3 regions of the Paenibacillus sp. AN1007 genome follow, and region 1 is predicted to be linked to each of the others. Evidence: predicted binding sites of a transcription regulator. Region 1 holds the regulator's gene; each other region holds the start of a gene.
The links. The regulator Rex, encoded in region 1, represses fermentation and respiration genes when NADH is low (regulators of the CRP and FNR family bind a similar motif). The targets are predictions, from matches to a motif close to TTGTGAAATATTTCACAA.
Positions count from the first base shown of each region.

Region 2: ABXS70_RS28720 (formate/nitrite transporter family protein) is a predicted target of Rex. The motif match lies at 2,547-2,564, and genes of this name have one in related genera.
Region 3: nirB (nitrite reductase large subunit NirB) is a predicted target of Rex. The motif match lies at 2,208-2,225, and genes of this name have one in related genera.

Region 1 covers NZ_CP159992.1:1,793,819-1,798,288, reverse strand. Annotated here, with positions in the region: gene ABXS70_RS08255 (DUF5590 domain-containing protein) at 1-249, opposite strand, end outside; gene ABXS70_RS08250 (amidohydrolase) at 301-1,608, opposite strand; gene ABXS70_RS08245 (redox-sensing transcriptional repressor Rex) at 1,592-2,248, opposite strand; gene dinG (ATP-dependent DNA helicase DinG) at 2,442-4,470, opposite strand, start outside.
Region 2 covers NZ_CP159992.1:6,405,316-6,409,785, forward strand. Annotated here, with positions in the region: gene ABXS70_RS28705 ((2Fe-2S)-binding protein) at 1-33, shown strand, start outside; gene ABXS70_RS28710 (glutathione peroxidase) at 111-590, shown strand; gene ABXS70_RS28715 (FAD-dependent oxidoreductase) at 950-2,311, shown strand; gene ABXS70_RS28720 (formate/nitrite transporter family protein) at 2,653-3,510, shown strand; gene ABXS70_RS28725 (molybdopterin oxidoreductase family protein) at 3,957-4,470, shown strand, end outside.
Region 3 covers NZ_CP159992.1:1,194,744-1,199,213, forward strand. Annotated here, with positions in the region: gene nirB (nitrite reductase large subunit NirB) at 1-2,110, opposite strand, end outside; gene ABXS70_RS05520 (metal-dependent hydrolase) at 2,392-3,099, shown strand; gene ABXS70_RS05525 (hypothetical protein) at 3,383-3,703, opposite strand; gene ABXS70_RS05530 (M42 family metallopeptidase) at 3,901-4,470, opposite strand, start outside.

The DNA of each region.
Region 1 (4,470 bases):
GTTTTGATTATCTTTATTTTTGGCGGTCATCGTCCAATAGATGTTGTCAGAGCCATTCTTCTCGCCCCAGACGTACTTTCGAAGCTCATCAGGCGATGTAATCCCCAACTGGTCTTGTGCGGCTTGTACAGCCAATGCCTCTTCTTTACGCTGATCTTGTGTTACATAGACGTAATACCTTTGAAGTCCAAACAAGATCAGAACCAGAATGAGCAGCGATATCCAGATCCACTTCTTTTTCTTCTTCAAGAGCTGAACTTCCTTTCTCTGAATACTGCGCGTTGATGGCCAGCTTGTCTTTTAACGGGCAAGAAGCTGATCAAAGGCCAATTGAGATTCCCGCAAAATGCGCTCCTCATCCATTGTCAAACACTCGCCATGTTTCACCACTTGTTTTCCGTCTACCCATACATGTTCCACATCTTTAGCCGAGGCAGAATAGATCGCATGAGAGATCAGATCCGTATGCGGATAAAAATGAGCCTGTTCAATATTCAGCGCAATAAAATCTGCCTTCATCCCCATTCGCAGCGCACCCGTGTCGTTCAGGAAAATAGACTTCGCGCCGAAACCTGTTCCAAGCAGCAGTGCTTCACCCGCAGGAACCGCAGTTGGATCGCCAGATACACCTTTATGAATCAGTGCGGCAAGTCTCATTTCCTCAAACATATCCAGGTTGTTGTTGCTTGCGGGTCCGTCTGTACCCAGAGACACGGTAACCCCTGCTTTCAACATAGCAGGCACACGGGCTACTCCGGAAGCAAGCTTTAGATTGCTGCCCGGATTATGCGATACTGCCACATCATGTCGGGCCAGAATCTCAATTTCTTCATCGTTCAGATGAACCGCATGGGCTACAAGCGATGGACGTGAGAAAAAGCCATGCTTCTCTAGGTGAGCTACAGGGCGCAGGCCGTAATCTGTCACGTTCTGCTCTACTTCACGTAATGTCTCTGACATATGCGTGTGCAGCGGCAGGTTAAGGTCATGCGCGGCCTGTACAAGCTTCTCTATGTAATCTGGAGGGCATGTGTAAGGTGCGTGCGGGGAGATAACCGTTGTGATCCGTCCATCCGCCTGTCCGTTCCATTCACGCGCAAATGCTGCGGACTCTTCCAGCTTGCGCATCTGCTCTTCTTCGGAACAAAGTCCAATCACACCGCGAGCCAGTGCAGCTCTTGCCCCGGACTGTTCAACCACTCTTGCCACCTGATCCATATGATCATACATGTCCAGGAACGCTGTTGTTCCGCCTTTTAGCATTTCAAGCACCGAAAGCGATGCGCCCCAGTAAACGTCTTCCGAAGTCATTTTTGCTTCCATCGGCCACATTTTTTCCTGGAGCCATACCTGAAGTGCCAGATCGTCCCCATGACCCCGAAGCAGTGACATGGCCGCATGACCATGCGTATTGATCAGACCCGGCAGGAAGAGAAGTCCTTTTCCATCCACTTTCGCCAGTTGCTCGTCTCCATCCGGCAGCGTCTCACCAATATGCACAATCTTGTCATCCTGAATGACCATATACCCTTGAACTATTGTCCAGTTTGCGCCTTCGTTTACGGCAAATTTACCGTTTTGAATTACCCATCTATTCGTTGTTGTCATCAGACTCTTCTTCCTTCCCGTTTTCTAAATAATAAGCCAAACTGAGCAGATCTGTTGTAAAGTCAGCGTGATGGATACGAACATGTGATGGTGTTTTTAGAATCGTTGGTGCAAAATTCAGAATTGCCTCGATTCCCGATTCAATCAGCTGATCCGCGACGTTCTGAGCTTCCGTATCCGGAACCGTAATAATCCCGATGCGAATGTTATCTTTTTGTACCGCTGCTGCAAGCTCTTCCATCGGCTGGACAGTCAGACTGTTAATCTTACTGCCAATCTTCGGTCCGAACGCATCAAAAATAGCAACAATCTTCATATTGTCTTTCAAGTAAGCATTGTAGTTGGACAACGCTTGTCCTAGATTACCCGCTCCAACCAGAGCCACATTAATCTGCTGGTCAATCTTCAAAATGTGACGAATCTTCTCGATCAGATAAGAAACGTCATACCCGATTCCTTTACGGCCAAAATCACCAAAATAAGCCAGGTCCTTGCGAATCTGGGCCGGATTCAGATCCAATCGCTGTCCAAGCTCCTGTGAAGAAACTGTGGTCACCTCACGCTGAACCAACTCGTTAAGATAACGCAAATATACGGGCAGACGCCGTACTACCGCTTCCGAAATTTTATCCGATTTCATTCCTGCTCCCCCTTACCATTGCCACGATAAAATAATAAATATTGAAAAATGGAGCATTCTGTATACATGCAAAATATGCATCATTCCTCATACAGAATGCCCGTATTGTTGGGATTATAAGTTCATGATGTGCTGCTTTTCGAAGTCTCTTTCGAGTTTAACGCTATGCAGAAGTACAATGCAATGCTATAGCTTACAAAATCGAATCATTTTCATTCACGATGGGACGATCCAGCCATTCGGCGATACGCGGAACCATCTGTTCTGTCAGCATATGCTCCATTTTGGGTCCAGGTAAGGAATACAGGAAGTACTTGCCATAATAAGCTTCAATTACTCGCGTATCATACACGATAACGATCCCCCGATCCTTGCCTGTCCGAACCAACCGGCCAAATCCCTGTTTGAACCGGATGACGGCCTGAGGGACAGACATTTTCATAAACGGATTTTTTTTCTGCTCCTGCAGCAGTTCACTCTTTGCTTCCAGAAGCGGATGGTTAGGCGGCTGAAACGGCAGCCTTACGATTGCGAGACAAGTGAGGGCTTCACCTGGAATATCTACCCCTTCCCAGAAGCTGCTCGTACCCAGCAGAACTGCCGCTTTGGCATCCTGGAATCTTCGTGTGAGCTTGGAACGGTTACCGCTGTCAACGCCTTGGCCCAATAGGGAGATATCATTCCCGGATAAAGCCTCCTTCAACGGCTCATACACTTGTCTCAGCATTTTGTATGAGGTGAACAGCACCATCATACGTCCCTGTGTCGCAATCGCCGTCTCGGCAAGGGACTGTACCAGCATCTGTACAAAGTGAGCATCTCCTACACTGCCTTTCAGACTTGGAAAATCACGCGGAATGACTAACAAGGCCTGTTCCCTATAATTGAACGGTGAAGGCAGCATGGATGTAAGAAGGCGGTTATTGTCGGAAGCTTCCTGCAGGCCAAGCTGTTCAATCATGAATTGGAATGACTTATCCACGGACAGCGTAGCCGACGTAAGCACAACGCTTTTCTTTTTATCAAAAAACATCTCTTTCAGCTGTGCACTTACATCTACAGGAACAGCATACAGCTGCAGTGATTTGCTGCGGAACTGGCCGCTGGCCTCCATCCAATACACCGTCTTGGCATCGTCCATACGCATGAAGAATCTTAAATTCTCCTTTAATGTCGTCAGATCCTTTAACAGCCCGGTGATATCCGTAATTAAACTGTCAGACTGATAATCGTCCTGATCCTCTTTCACTTCAAGCAGCAGCTTATCCCCTTTGCGCACCAAGTCACCAAGGGTCACATAGATTTGGTTCTCCAGTTCCTGCAGCTCCTGCCATTTCGCAGGTTTCTGCGAAGCCTTCAAACGAAGGGAGAACTGCCCGGTTTCACCTGGTGAAGCATCACTGCGTTCCGGCAGCAGGCCAAACAAAGCGTCGCTCAGACGGTCCCACATCTCCTTAACCTCAACGGCAAGCGGGAACATTTGATCCACCATAGAACCCCACTGCACCGCATTTTCATGTCCGGACAGCTGAGAACGCAGCATCGGCAGCTGACCGTTGCGGCTGTCTTTGAACAAGCGGGTCAGCGTGTGAACAAGGGTGAAGTACTTCATATGAAGACCCAGATGTTTACCTGCTACATCTTCCAGATGATGCGCCTCATCAATAACCAGACTTTCATACGCGGGCAGCAGCTGATGGGCAGCCTTCACGTCAGTAAACAGCTTCGAGTGATTGGTAATCACGATGTCAGAAAGTCCTGCTTCATGTTTGGCACGATGATAGAAGCACTTGCGGAACCACGGACAGGATCTGCCGAGACAGGACTCGGATTCACTCTGTACCGTCTCCCAGAAATCGCCTCCGCGTGCACTGAGGTTTAATTCTTCATCATCACCCGTCTCGGTCTGTGTGAGCCATACAATCATTTGGGCTGCGGTGAAGTAGTCCTCTTTAGGCGTGGCAAATTCCCGTTTATTAATCTTGTGCTCGAATTTACGCAGACACAGGTAATGACCTCTGCCCTTGAACACCGATGCTTTAAACGGAAACGGAACCACCTGCGTCAGCATCGGAATATCCCGTTCGCGCAGCTGCTCCTGCAGGTTAATGGTGTGGGTGCTTACCATCACCTTCTGCTCCTGTTTGACACTTTCATAAATGGCAGGCAAAAGGTATCCCAGTGATTTTCCGGTTCCTGTTCCGGCTTCCAGCAATAAATGT
Region 2 (4,470 bases), 2.0 Mb from region 1:
AATCGCTATGAGATACTTGCGGCTTCTCGGTGAATTTGAAGTATACCCCGAAACACGGCTATAATTGATTACAACCCCAAAATTAATCGATGTCATAGGAGGAATCAGCAATGTCCGTATATTCGTACAAAGCGGTAACCACCGCAAATCAGGAAGTGCCGCTGGATATGTATCAAGGTAAAGTGCTCGTTATTGCAAACACAGCCAGTAAATGTGGACTGACACCTCAATATGGTGAACTGCAGAAGCTCTATGACCGTTATCGTGATCAAGGTTTGGTGGTGCTTGGTTTTCCATGCAACCAATTTGGTGGACAGGAGCCAGGTACAAGTGAAGAAGCGGAATCCTTTTGCCAGATCAACTATGGCGTAAACTTTCCAGTGTTTGCAAAAGTAGATGTGAACGGAGAAGACGCACATCCTCTGTTTCAATATTTGAAAGAACAGCAGCCAGGTACAGGTGAAACCAGTGATATTCAGTGGAACTTTACCAAGTTCCTTGTGAATCGCGAAGGTGAAGTCGTGGGCCGGATCGAACCAAAAGAATCACCAGAGTCGATGAGTGCTGCGATCGAGCAGCTGCTCGGTTAATTCGCCGCACGTGAGATCAATATATGACGAGAAGCCTGCCCCATTTACGGGACAGGCTTCTTTTGGTTTTCTTTTTAGTAGAACGTCTCGGCTCGGTGTGATCTGATGATCCAGGTTTTCGGTAATGGAATTGAACTATTTGGAGGGCATAAGCAAAATGTAATTCGGGGAAAATGAAGTTAGTGAGAACATAGGAAAGAAGTGATTGTAGACGGGGGCAGGGGGCCTTCTTTTTCTGAAAGAACAAATTATTTTGCTTAACCTATTGCAATGTGAAAAATATCACATTATAATAGGTGTATAAAGTGAAATAAATCACATACACTTCATCGATCTAATACTCCAAGGAGGAACTACTCATGAAAATCGCAGTCATCGGATGTACACACGCAGGAACGGCAGCTATCGTAAATACCGCTAAATTATACCCGGATGCCACCATTACCGTATATGAACGCAATGACAACATTTCATTCCTCTCCTGCGGGATTGCGCTCTATGTTGGGGGCGTGGTGAAAGATCCTGACGGCCTGTTCTATTCTTCGCCGAATCAGTTGGCGGACCTTGGTGTTGAAACCAAGATGCTCCATGAAGTGACAGCAGTTGATGCCAAAGGTCATACCTTACGGGCTAAAAACCTGCAAACTGGGGAAGAATTTGAAGATACGTTTGACAAGCTAATTGTGACTACAGGTTCATGGCCTGTCGTTCCGAAGCTGGAAGGCATCGAGATGGACAACATCCTGCTCTGCAAAAACTACAATCACTCCAACACCATTATTGAAAGAGCGAAGGATACCAAACGCGTAACGGTTGTCGGCGCTGGTTACATCGGCGTTGAACTGGTGGAAGCCTTCCAGATGAACGGCAAAGAAGTGACACTTATTGATAGCGTGGATCGTATTTTGAATAAATACCTTGACCCTGAATTTACAGATGCCATCGAAGATACATTGACTGGAAAAGGAATTAAATTGGCTCTTGGGCAGACGGTACAGAAGTTTACGGGCGAGAATGGTAAAGTCACCAAAGTCATCACATCCAAAGGGGAATTCGAGACTGATCTGGTCATTCTCTGCATCGGGTTCCGCCCGAATACGGAGCTGCTCAAAGGTCAGGTGGATATGCTTCCAAACGGCGCGATCATCGTGGACAAATATATGCAGACCAGCCAGGAAGATGTCTTTGCCGCGGGTGACAGCTGCGCGATTCACTACAATCCTACCGGCAAAGCGGCTTACATTCCACTGGCAACAAACGCCGTGCGGATGGGTACACTCGTAGCGCGAAACCTGGTTCGTCCAACGACACCTTATATGGGAACACAGGGCACATCGGGTATCAAAATTTACGAGCAAAATATTGCAGGAACCGGCATGACCGAAATGTCTGCCGCCGAAGAAGGACTTGTTGTAGAATCGGTTGTTCTGGAAGACAGCTATCGTCCGGAGTTTATGCCAACCGCCGAGAAACTGCTGCTGAAAGTTGTATACGAGCAGGCCACTCGCCGGATTGTTGGTGCACAGGTTATGTCCCAGGTCGATCTGACACAGTCGATCAATACGATCTCGGTCTTCATTCAGAATAACATGACAGTGGATGATCTGGCTTTTATCGACTTCTTCTTCCAGCCGCACTATAACAAACCGTGGAACTTCTTGAACACTGCAGGGCTGCAAGCTCTGCCTCCAGTAGAAGTTAAAGCACCAGCCCTGGTCTAGGTTAATGGCATAATCGACAGCTTAAGTTAAAAGCAGATTAAGCGCAAGAAACTAGACAGAATCCGGGTACATCATACAACAAAGAGAAGGAAGAACGGCGATCATATCGTCAGTCTTCCTTTTTTTCGTCTGTGCCAACTATGTCAGTTTGCTGTTTACTTATTTATTTGTTTATCTTGATCCTCCGGATTTTGGAGAGAGGCATTGGAAAATGGGATCATCTTCTTGGATCACTTTGTGATTATTTGCACAAAGTTTTCCGGGAGGTCGATATACAATGAATTCATGGATAGATTTGCTTGGCATACGAACGGATAGAAGATAAAAGGAGAGGATGACATATGGCGGCCAAAACACCTCTGGAGGTTGCACAATATACGGTACAGTCCGGTGTGAAAAAAGCACAAAACCCTATTTCCTCCGTGCTGATTCTCGGTTTTCTGGCAGGAGCTTTCATTGCGCTTGGTTTCCTGCTGGATATTCGCGTGATTGCGTCTGCACCAGCGGAGTGGGGAAGCATTGCGACATTCATCGGAGCGGCTGTGTTCCCGGTGGGACTGATTCTGGTTTTGATCGGTGGTGGGGAACTGCTGACAGGCAATATGATGGCTGTGCCGCTTGCTGCAATCACACGTAAAATTTCACCAGCCAGCATGTTGAAGAACCTGCTGCTTGTGACATTGGGCAACCTGCTGGGCGCGCTGTTTGTCGCTTTTTTCTTTGGTCATGTGCTGGGCTTGACGGCTGATGGTGCATATTTGGCCAAGGTGGTTGATATGGCGGGACACAAGCTTCATGACAGCTTTTTGCAAGCATTTATCTCCGGGATCGGCTGTAACTGGCTCGTGGCCCTTGCGGTCTGGCTGTCATATGCTGCCGATACGATGAGCGGTAAAATTCTGGGCATTTGGTTTCCAACGATGGCGTTTGTGGCCATCGGCTTTCAGCACGTTGTGGCGAACATGTTTCTCATTCCGGCAGCGATCTTTGAGGGTCATTATTCCTGGGGGCAGTATGTTATGAATTTTATTCCGGTCTGGTTGGGTAATCTGACAGGCGGCGCTTTGTTTGTAGCGGCTGCGTACTGGATGGTGTACTTACGGAAGGTTGAGCCGGCAGCGAAGCCGGAAGCCGTGGTTCCTGTTCCGGCACCTCCCGTGGAAGCAGAAGGCAGAGTAATGTGGGGCAAACAGGCGTAACGGATCATATAAGAGATTTATCAATAAGAGTTAAAGCTTAGTAGAAACGAAGATGATACATCCTGCCGTTTCACGATAGTTCGTCGTGGCGTTGGAGATGCAGTCATCTTTTTTTTTGCACAAAATTAAATTCGCCATGACAAGGTTCGGGGGAACGAAACCTGAGCATGGCGAATTTCGGGAGTGGTCCATGATATGGCATGAGGAGGAAGTGGGGAAACACCAACCTAATGCCTTGTTTTTAATTTACCCCTGGATTCAGAGAATGAATCAAAGGGGTAAAAATTTTTTTGAAAAGTTGGAATATATCATGGAATATAGATTGGTGCAGCAGCAGCCTGCCCGGCAATCATGAAGATTTAACCGATTCACTCTTGTTCTCTTTACGTTTCAGCCTCAGACGGGATATGATATAGGGATAGCTGTTGAATGAGGAGGGCCAGAAGATGATCGATCAGGAGAATGGTGTATTTCCAGCGGTATGCCCGCTCGATTGTCCAGACACATGCGGTCTGCTGTTACATAAAGAGAATGGTAAAATTGTTAAGGTAACCGGTAATCCGGACCATCCGATCACAAAGGGTGCGATCTGTAATAAAGTTCGAAATATGACGGAGCGGGTGTATCATCCCGAACGTCTTCAATATCCGATGAAACGAGTCGGAGCCAAAGGTGAAGGCAGGTTCGAGCGCATAAGCTGGGACGAAGCAATTCAGGAAATTACGGGAAAGTTTAAAGATTTGTCTGATACGTATGGACCTGAGAGTATTCTGCCGTACAGTTTCTATGGAAATATGGGTGTGCTTGGTGTGGATGGCATGGATCGGCGTTTCTTTAATGCGCTGGGGGCAAGTGTGCTGGAGCAGACGATCTGTAATGCTGCAGGCAACACCGGCTGGAAATATACGATGGGCGCCAATCACGGAACGCTGCCGGAGGATACGGAGCATGCTGATTTGA
Region 3 (4,470 bases), 600 kb from region 1:
TACCCCCGATAAAGATTTCCCAACCGCCGTCGTTGCCGACGATTCCAATATCTTTTGTGCAGGCTTCTGCACAGTTCCGAGGACAGCCGTTCACCGCATATTTGAATTTGGCTGGCAGATCCAGCCGCTCGAATTTGCGTTCGATTCTTGCACCCATCGCCATCGAATCCTGTGTGCCGAAGCGGCAGAATTGGGAACCAACACATGTTTTAACGGTACGAAGCGATTTTGCATAGGCATAACCTGAAGGCATATCGAGTTCAGCCCATACTTTTGTCAGGTCTTCTTTTTTAACACCGATGAGATCCAGACGTTGACCGCCCGTCACTTTAACTGCCTTAATGTCGTATTTGACTGAAACATCAGCGATCCGTTTCAGATCGGCTGGTGTGGTTACCCCGCCGTACATCCGAGGTACAACGGTATAAGTTCCGTCTTTTTGAATGTTTGCGTTCATTCGTTCGTTAACAAACCTGGATTCTTTTTCATCCTCGTGTGTGTCTGGATTGATCATGCCCAGATAGTAGTTGATGGCCGGACGACATTTCGAACATCCCTCAGGCTGGCTCCAGCCAAGTACGTTCATAACCTCTTTGGTCGTCTGCAGTCCTTTTTGTTTAATCTCTGCTACGATTTCATCACGCCCCATAGTGGTGCATCCGCAAATTCCTTGTTTGGTACTGGTGCTGAAGCTGTCTCCAAGCACGTATTGCAAAATCTGTTCCACCACCGGTTTGCATCCTCCGCAAGAGCGGGTTGCACCCGTGCAGGCTTTGATCTCATCAACTGTAGTCAAACCTTGATTGGTAATGACATCAACGATAGCACCTTTGGTTACGCCGTTACATCCGCAGACAATTTCGTCTTCGGGCATCGTTTCAACAGAGGTCGTTTTTTTGTGACCGCCGCAGCCTGTGCCCATGAGTGAACTGTACAATTCTTCTGTCATTTCGGTCTGATTCTTGATCAGTTTTTGCAGTTCAGCGGAGTCCGTAATGTCACCGAAAAGTACAGCACCTACCATTTTGTTGTCTCGAAGCAGAATTTTTTTGTACGTCCGTTTCCAGTCGTCTTTCTGTGAAATCACGGTATGTTCAGTGCTGTCGATGAATTCGCCAGTAGAGAAAACATCCACACCCGAGATTTTCAATTTGGTCGATACAACCGAGCCTTCATACGGAGCAGTTTCGACGCCGCAGATATGTTTCGCAAGAATCATGCCCTGTTCGAAGAGAGGCGCAACAAGCCCGTAACACACACCGCGATGTTCGTTACATTCTCCGACAGAGTAAACGTCTTTCAGCGAGGTCTGCATGTAGTCATCCACAATGATGCCCCGGTTGACTTCGATACCGCTTTCGCGGGCTACAGCTGTATTTGGCTTGATTCCAACAGCCATCACTACGAAATCAACATTCAGCACGGAATCGTCAGCAAAACGAATACCTTCAACCCGTTGGCCGCCGAGCAGTTCAGCAGTTTGTGCTCCCATTTTGAACTTGATTCCCTGGCGTTCCAGTTCGGCTTTCAACATGGCAGAAGCTTGCGGGTCCAACTGGCGTTCCATCAGATCATCCATCAGGTGAACAACGGTAACATCCATACCCAGCTGCACAAGTCCTTTAGCTGCTTCCAGGCCTAGGAGTCCGCCACCGATGACCGCCGCTTTTTTATATTCTTTTGCAGCTTCGAGCATGACATTGCAGTCTGCAATGTCACGAAATCCTACGACGCCTTGCTTGTCATGTCCGGGTACAGGAAGGATGAAAGAACTCGAACCCGTTGCAATAATAATTTTGTCGTACGGAGTGCGCTGTCCATTTTCTGTTACAACTTCACGACTCTCTGCATCAATGCGGGCAACCGTTGTTCCTGTGTGAAGAGTAATACCATACTCCTCATACCAGTGAAGATCATTCAGTACGATATCATCAAGCGTTTTGCTGCCTTCCAGTACATACGACAGCATAATCCGATTGTAGTTAGGATAAGGTTCTGTTCCAAAAACCGTAATATCAAAGCGTGAAGTTAATTTTAAAATTTGCTCCACGGTGCTGATCCCGGCCATACCATTGCCGATGACAACTAATCTTTCTTTATTTCCGTTCATGTGTAGCCCTCCCTTGGATAAATACTGCGAGAATACCAACATTTTTAATTTCTTATATTTTATATTTTAAACTATAACACGTATTTCCAGTTAATAAATGTGATTAATTTCACTAATTACGATAGATCATTCATATAAAAATAAGTGTGATGAGCATCACGAATATAAAAAAAATTTTGAGAAATGAGAAATACGAACTATTGTTCTTGTTTTTCTTTCGTTGTATGATCAGATCGGGGTCGGAACTAATCCCTATTTCTTCGAAAGGACGTTTTTGCAACATGATGGGAAGATCCCACCTCATTATCGGTACAGGCGTTTCACTATCCGTTCTGCAGCTGCTCGGAATGCCTGTTACGGCTCCAGCTGTAACGGCTGCCTTGATTGGCTCACTGCTGCCGGATATCGATGAACCCAATTCATTGCTGGTATCCAAAGCGCTGCCTAACAGCCTGATTCGGCTGCTGCAGACGGTTCTTTTGCCTGCGGCTGTATTTGTATATTTTTACGTCCCAGCAAAACCGTGGAATCTGCTTCTCGCCATTCTCATCGGGCTTGTGTCGTTTCTGCCATCGCGATCGCTGCGTAAAGTGCTCATGTTTGCCATCGGGCTGGGCCTTGTTTTTTATGGTCATGCTTTTGCACCGTGGAATTGGATAGCGGGCAGTCTGCTTATGCTGTGTACAACACTGACGCACAGGGGATTGACGCACACGCTGTACGGAACGGCTGTGTGGGCAGGACTGCTGTACAGCACAACGCAGGTGCAGGGTCCGGAAATCTGGGTTGCAGGAGGTTCTGCTTATGCCCTCCATTTAATTGCGGATTCGTTGACGAATCGGGGGATTCGCCCTTTGCCGCCGTTTAAGCTCCGGATCCGGGCAAACCTGATGAGTACAGGGACCAAACATGGAGCGGTCGTAGAGAACGTGTGTGTGGTATTGACACTCATTTTAGCTTGGTTTGCGTTCTCGCCTTTATTTCTGTAGAACAGCAGGAAACGCCAGCCCATTTCATATGGACTGGCGTTCTTCAATCAACAAGTTGTTTTTATCACGCAGGAGAGAGTCAATGGCGACTGCCTCGGAACCGGCTGCTCAATACCCTGTAAGGAGACAAGCAGGATCAAACTTTTGTAGGTGTACCGCTAAGCGTATCGATATCTGTAGAACCAAACACAAATAAAACGACAAGAATAAGTACAATTAACGTCTCGGCAAATCCAACTCCATCAAACTCAGACATCACAGCCACCTCTTTTCTTGCCTGCATTTAGGAATTCATGCGCTGCTGAAAAGCCTGAATCACATCATTCAGGGTCATATCGCCGCCCGTTTCATCCAGGAATTGTACCAGTTTATCTGAATTGGACGGTTGTACCTTTTGAAGTGTTTTATACTGGCCTACTAATTCTACAACTAAGGTAGCTTCTCGAAACAGCGTGACCGCATCCACTCTTAACTTCCCGCTGACCAATAACGCTGCAACAATCAGTTCCAGTTTCTTTCCATTCATATTGCCACCTAGAAGGGTACTCGCAGCATTGGTTTTTCTAGAACCTTTATTTGATTTACCATTCCTTCCTGCTGCCATATAAAGGTCCCCCGCTAATTTATATTTAGTGATTTCATAACTGGTTATGGGTCTTTCATTAAGCTATCTTATGTAATTGATCTCCAACATGTTCTACGATCCAGCTATTTATGAAACCAATCGAAAGAAAAGATACCCTCGAAGAACTTCGATAAGGTATCTCTGCAGTTAAGCTCTACATATTTTCTTAGCATGGATCAAGCATTATTAATAATTGTCTCCATCGTTGTACGGTCGAGACCCTTCACCAGCTTGACGATCAGCTCTTTGGCAGCATCATAGTCATCCGTGTGAATGATGGAAGAAGAGGTGTGGATGTACCGACCGCAGATGCCAATAACGGTGGAAGGTACGCCAATACCGCTCAAGTGGACCTGACCTGCATCGGTGCCGCCCGGCGAAATAAAGTACTGCATTTTAATCTGATTGGAAGAGGCTGTGTCCTGAACATATTCAACGATCCCACGATGTGTGAACATTCCCGGGTCGAATATGCGAAGCAGTGCACCTTGACCGATATGTCCAAAGGACTGCTTATCTCCAGTCATGTCATTGGCTGCGCTGCAGTCCAGGGCAAAGAAAACGTCTGGCTGAATGAGATTGGCTGCAGTACGTGCACCGCGCAGTCCCAATTCTTCCTGTACCGTTGCTCCCGAATAAAGGATGTTGGGCAGCTTCTCCTGATGCAGTGCTTCCACAAGTTCAAGCGCCAGCCCAACACCATAACGATTATCCCAGGCTTTAGCCATAATTTTCTTGGGATTTGC